2 regions of the Brachyspira hampsonii genome follow, and region 2 is predicted to be linked to the other one. Evidence: riboswitches for the same ligand, from Rfam matches in the RefSeq annotation. Region 2 holds a riboswitch; the other holds the start of a gene.
What was found. Region 2 has a riboswitch for thiamine pyrophosphate ahead of BHAMNSH16_RS10905 (peptide ABC transporter substrate-binding protein). Riboswitches for the same ligand answer to the same signal wherever they lie in the genome.
Positions count from the first base shown of each region.

Region 1: another riboswitch for thiamine pyrophosphate. It lies ahead of BHAMNSH16_RS01480 (YjiH family protein); the one in region 2 lies ahead of BHAMNSH16_RS10905 (peptide ABC transporter substrate-binding protein).

Region 1 is NZ_CP019914.1:388,891-392,328, reverse strand. It holds gene BHAMNSH16_RS01490 (HsdM family class I SAM-dependent methyltransferase) at 1-679, shown strand, start outside; gene BHAMNSH16_RS01485 (DUF285 domain-containing protein) at 684-1,139, shown strand; TPP riboswitch at 1,389-1,504, shown strand; gene BHAMNSH16_RS01480 (YjiH family protein) at 1,596-2,945, shown strand; gene thiM (hydroxyethylthiazole kinase) at 3,068-3,438, shown strand, end outside.
Region 2 is NZ_CP019914.1:2,470,434-2,473,871, forward strand. It holds gene BHAMNSH16_RS10905 (peptide ABC transporter substrate-binding protein) at 1-1,402, opposite strand, end outside; TPP riboswitch at 1,551-1,661, opposite strand; gene BHAMNSH16_RS10910 (PTS lactose/cellobiose transporter subunit IIA) at 1,862-2,188, opposite strand; gene BHAMNSH16_RS10915 (DUF871 domain-containing protein) at 2,209-3,291, opposite strand; gene celB (PTS cellobiose transporter subunit IIC) at 3,323-3,438, opposite strand, start outside.

The DNA of each region.
Region 1 (3,438 bases), 1.1 Mb from region 2:
AGAATATATCATGAAGATAAGTAGTGTTGAGTATTTGCATATTGTAGAGGGTTCTGATAATTTTTATATGGCAAATCAAAAGGTTATGCTTTTAATACTTAAAAAAACTAAAAGTCATAAAAATAAAAAATATATATTCTCAAAAAATGGTATTACAATATTTACAGAGGATAAAGTATTTTTAAATAAATCATATAAAGATACTATAAGTTTAAAAGAAATAGGTTATGAGGTGAAAACAGGAAGTATTGCTTGGAATAAATATAAAGAAAATCTAACAGAAGATAAAAATAATGCCATACCTTTAATATATTCATCAAATATAGTTAATGGAAAAATAGTGATACCAAATAAGAGAAAACTTCAGTATATAAAAAATATTTCAAAAGATTTGATAATAAAAAATAATGTTATAGCAGTTAATAGAATAACAGGCTCTCATAAAAACATTAATATAAAATCGGCAGTAGTAAAAGAAAAAGAGTTTGTATGTGAAAATCATGTCAATGTTATATATCCTTTGGAAAATTATAATAAAGCCTATACATTGGAGTATATTTATAATGCTTTAAATGATAAAAACAATATAAAAGTATTAAGTCTTATAACAGGAAACACTCAGGTATCAAAAACAGAATTAGAAAGACTTCTTCCTATAAAGATTATTGATAAGGTATAAATTAATGAAATACATACCAAAGTATAAATTTGAATTATTGGATTATGTAAAAGATGAAAATATAAATCTTGTTGATATAGATACTAGCAATATAATTGATATGTCTTATTTATTTGAAGAGAGTAAAAGAAAAAATTTTGGAGGCATAGAAACTTGGAATGTATCTAATACAGCTGATATGAAATGCATGTTTAAAAATGCTGAATATTTCAATGCTGATTTATGTTCTTGGAATGTGTCTAAGGTTATTGATATGACTGAGATGTTTAGTAATACAAAATATTTTAACTGTGATTTAACTTCTTGGAATATTGATAATGTCAAATACTTTGAAGATATTTTTGAAAATGCTGATTCATTCAAACATATAAAAACTATTTTGAAATTTTATAATAAATGTAAAAGCAGAAATTATAAAAAGAAACTTCAGTCAATGTTAGAAACTTTTGATATAAAATAGCTTTATGTAGAATTGAAAAATGATAGAGTTAATTATAATAAAAATAAAGATTTCATAAAAAAGATAGAAAATGTTTATTATGATGATATTAAAGATTTGATTTTATTGTAAGAATATAATAATTATTATATGGTTAATAATAATATTTTTAAAATATTAAGATTCAGTAATTAAAAATAATTTTGTATTATATCACTATAAAAATAATTATATTTCTATTTGAAATAATTATAATTTTATTATATAATATATAAAAATTAGGGGAGCTTTTAAAGGCTGAGAGTAAGTTTTATTTATATCTAATAAACTTAGACCCTTATAACCTGTTGGATAATGCCAGTGTAGGGAAATATTTTTATAAGTTTTCTAAAATTATTTTCATTTTCTAATTTTTATACACTCATTATTTTCATTAAGGTTTCTCTAAATTATTAATTTATAATTAAGGAAATTTTTATGGATAATGTTTCAAATTCTGAAAGTATTTTAAAAGATAATTATTCGGTAATTAAATATAGCAAATCATCTTATTTAAAATTTATTATTCTAAGTGCCGTTGGTGTTTTTATGTTTTTTATAACCATAAATATTAATGGTGTAAAATCAATACCAATAGATCATTTAGTGAGTTTTATAAGAAAGATTCCATTTGTAGAGCCTTATTATGGTATAATTATCACTATGCTAGGTGGAATATATCCTTTTATTAATAAGTCTTGGAATAAGAATAAAACAGAGATAGTATTTTCATTTATAAAACTTTTGGCAATACCATTTGTTATAATGGCATATTTCAAATTAGGACCTGCTGATTTCCATAAACCGAATATGCTTCCTTTTTCTTATAGATTATTAACACAGGTTGCAGTTTTAATTCCTATAGGGGCGGTATGTTTATCATTTCTTATTGATTATGGTCTTATGGCTTTTGTTGGAATATTTATGCGTTATATAATGCGTCCTATTTGGAAAACTCCGGGTATGTCATCAATAGATGCTTTAGCTTCTTTTATAGGCAGTTATTCAGTAGGACTTCTAATCACTAATAAAGTTTATAAAGAGGGATACTATTCTACAAAAGAAGCATGCATAATAGCTACAGGATTTTCTACAGTATCAACTACATTTATGGTTGTTGTTGCTAAAACTCTTGGAGTTATAGATAAATGGAATATATACTTCTGGGGAACTTTGGCTATTACATTTATAGTTACAGCAATTACAGTTAGACTTTATCCTTTGAGAAATAAATCTAATAAAGGTTATTTGAATAGAGATGTAATTGAAGAGCCAAAATTTACAGGAGGCAATATTTTTAAAAAGGCATTAGACGAAGGTGTAAAAGTAGCTGATAAACAAAATAATTTTTTAGACAATATATTAAAGAATCTTAAAGAAGGTTTATTGATATCAATATCCATAATGCCTAATTTTATGGCTATAACTTTTATAGGATTATTGATAGTTAATTATACTCCTTTGTTTGATTTTGTAAGTTATATATTTCTCCCTTTTACTAAACTATTAGGATTAGGAAATGAGGCTTATACTGTTGCAAAAGCATGTTCTATAACAATAGTAGAAATGTTTTCTTCTTCAAGCATTATTATGGATTCAAGTCAATTAGCTAAAAGTGTAATAGCTATAGTATGCGTTTCAGAAATACTTTATTTTGCAGCACCTATTCCTTGTATGCTTGCTACCGACATACCAATAAGAATAAGAGATATAATTATAATATGGATAGAGAGAATAATATTTTCTTTAGTTTTGGCGGTGCCTTTTGCTTATTTATTTTTGGTGTAGAATAGTTTTATTTTGATTGATAATAATAGAGTAAAATATTTGATAAACTTTTATAGCTTAGCTAAAGTTTAAAATAAATTAGTATTAAATTATTTATTTTCTATAATAAAAGGAGTAATAAAATGAGTACATTACAAAATGAAATATCCAAAGCAATTACAGATATGAAAGCTAAAAGCCCATTGGTTCATAACATTACAAATTATGTTGTTATGCAAATTACAGCTAATGCTCTTCTTGCAGTGGGGGCTTCTCCTGTTATGACATTTGAAAAAGAAGAGTTTGAAGATATGCTTTCTATAGCTTCATCACTTGTTATTAACATAGGTACTTTGACAAAAACTTCTATAGAGGCTATGCATAGTGCATGCGAGATAGCAAATAAAAAAAATGTTCCTTTTGTACTTGATCCTGTTGGAGCAGGTGCAACAAAACTTAGAACTCAAACTGCTATAGATATAATCAAAAATTATAATCCCAAAGTAATAAGAGG
Region 2 (3,438 bases):
AATCGTATCTTTCATTTGAAAAGCCTCCGTAATTTATATCGCTATCGCTTGTCATAATTTGAAGCATAGTAAGAGGATCATTATAATCACCTGTCCAGCTTGTTCTAGCCATTTGATAATTTCCAGATTCTCTAAAAGGCAGAGTAATTTTTGATTCTTCTGTTCTTACAGCTATTTCTATATTAAGTGCTTCTTTCCACATTTGCTGTACTGCTTCCATAACTGTAGTATAAAATCCTGATGATACTTTTAACTCTAAAATAGGAAAGTTTTCTCCATTTGGGTATCCCGCTTCGGCTAATAATTTTCTTGCTTCTTCAACATTTTTATTATAATTATTAGCTATAATATAATTACTGCTTTCTTCTCTGAATGATTTTTCAAGTCCTTTTACTGCTGGAGGTACGAATGCTTCTGCTGATATTAATTTACCATATCCTATATTTGATACTATATAGTTTCTGTCTATTGCTAGAGATAATGCCTTTCTTACTCTTTTATCAGATAGTGTTTTATCTTTAGTATTTAAGTCTATATAATAAATACCTATAATATCGCTTACTGCCATTAGATTTTCTTTTATAAGATTTTCTATCTCTCCAATAGGGGGAGCATTTATAGAAAAATCAACATCTCCTGTCCTAACAGCATTAAGTGAAATATATTCATCGGCTATCAAAACGAAATTTATTTTTTTAGAAACTTGATTTGTATAATTCCAATAATTAGTATTAATTTCAAAAACTATTTTTTCATCAGGTTTTCTTTCTGTCATTTTATAAGCACCGTTACATATATAAGTATCAGGATTCCAAGTCCAATCATCACCGTATTTTTCTATTATATCCTCTCTTACAGGCATATATACGCCTCCTGATGCTAATAAGTCAGTAAAATATATTGTAGGCTCTTCAAGTTCTATCACTAATGTATTTTCATCTATAGCCGTAACTCCTAGATTTTCTACGCTCTGTTTGCCTCTTATTATGTCTTTAGCATTTTTTATATATTCCATTAAATAGCTTAATGGCGAAGCTGTTTTTGGGTCTGCTGCTCTTCTATAAGAATAAACAAAATCATCAGCTGTTACTTTTTTACCGTCGCTCCATTTTGCATTATCTCTTAAATGAAATGTATATGTTAGTTTATCATCGCTTATATCCCATTTTTCAGCAACGCCTTCTACAATATTGCCATTTATATCTTTATTAAGAAGTCCTTCAAATGCATGATTAATATAAATGTATCCGTAAGTTTCATCATTTAAAGTGGGGTCTATAGTATTAAGTTCATATCCTAGATTTACAGTGATTTCATCTTTAATATTTTTCGTTTGTTTTTTACAAGATATGAAGGATACAAATAGAAATAACAAAATAATAAATTTTTGTATTGAAGTCATAAAAAGCTCCTTGATATATTAAAAAAATAGAGATTTTTATAACACCGTTTGTTTTGTTTTATTGAAATTTTTAGTCTTGCTTGATATTTTTTAATAAAACAAGACCAACTTTAGAAAAGGTCTCATTTTATTAGCCGTATTTGAAAAATTAATAAAAGAGATAATTCCCTACGCTGGCATTACCCAAACAGGTTATAAGGGTCGAAGTCAAACTATTTAAACTTCCTCTCAGCCTTTTCAAGCTCCCCAGTTTTATACCAAAAATGATATAGTATTTTTATTTTTATATCAAGCATTTACTTATAGAATTTTTTAAAAATCATGTTCTTTTAATAGTATTAGTATAAAAATTAAAATATTTTTTAATTGCATAAAATATAAAGAAAATATGATGAGAAAAATAATTAAATGGGTATTAAATGAATAATACCCATTATTAATTAATTTGAGAATAAAAAATTATTTATGGTTCATTTTCAATATGTCAATAAGCTCATTTATTAAATTTTTTTCGCTTATTGCAGTCATTAAATGATCCTGTGCATGTATAAAAAGTAAGTTTATTACAAAACTTTCGCCATTAGCTTCTTTCGATATTAAATCAGTTTGGTATTGATGGGACTGCAGTAATAATTGATCAGCTTCATTCATTTTTTTATCGGATTCTTCAAATTTATTTTCTTTAGCAAGCCTTAAAGCCTCATAAGCTAAACTCTTACTTTCTCCGGCTAATGCTATAATCGGAAATACATTTTCTTCCATAAATGTTTCATAATCTTGTGTCATAAGTAATAAACTCCATAAAATTATTCTATTATAATAAATCTTTTAGCCGGACTTATATAATCGAGCAGAAATAAATATTCATCTTTAATTCTTCCTACTACATTAGTTCTTCCGGTATTTTTTAAATCTTTCAAAGCTATTTGCATTTCTCCGCTATAGCTTCCATATTCTGATGAATCTATTAGTATATCTCCTCTTTTTATATCGGAAACTGCATTAAATATTTTGAAATTATGTCCTCTATATTTTGCTCTTGTATCTGAAGATCTTATAACATCTGCAGAAGCATCTAATCTATTTTGATGAAGCATATTTAATACAATACTTTTTTCCTCTTTTGGAATTGAATTTACTAATTCTGCTTTAAAAGTTATTAATCTTTTATCCATATTATATAATGTTTTTAAAGTATTTTCATTTGCATAACAGTTAGCAATGAAAACACAATCAACGCCAAGAGCAAATAATTCCATAGCTTGAATATCTATAGGCATATTTCTATGTTCTTCTAAAGAGCAAATACCATCGCTTACAGGCCAAGGTCCGAAAGCGGCTTCTTTGGCATTTACAAACGCAGATGAGCTTATAGAATATTTTTTAAAACGTTTCATACTGTTTTTAAAAAGTGTTCTGTCTAGCCCTGTATATGCATGAGGATAAAAATTATAACAGCCTATCAGATTATCTGTATTAGGATAATATTTCATTATATTATCTAGATAATTTGTATCATTGCTCATATTTAATTCTATCTTTAAATCATATTCATTGTATGTCATTAAACTTTCTTCATTGCCTGTAAATCCTAAATCCAATCTTACAGCCCAAGCTCCTAATTTATGGAAGAAGTCAAGATTTTTATAATCTATATCCAGATGTTTAAATACAGCAGGAGATATATCTAAAGTAGTTCTTATTCCTTTTTCTTTGGCATAATTTATAATAGTTGAAAATTCATTAGTTATTTCATCTTTAGATTTATCGACAGAGAGCAGGCACATAAAACATCTTGTAAATCCGTATTTAGATGCCAAATCTATATAAGATTTGTTATCTTCCATTTTTGAGTGAAATGGGTAAATAGATATTCCTAACTCTTTCATTTATATGTTCTCCTATTTTTATCTTTTAGATTTATTCATTATCCGGTAAAGTTTTAGCATAAGCATTGATAAAAGGAGTATATATTAAGTATGACAATAATACTAAACATAAACTCAAAATCATAGCAGGTACACTTAAATTAGTAG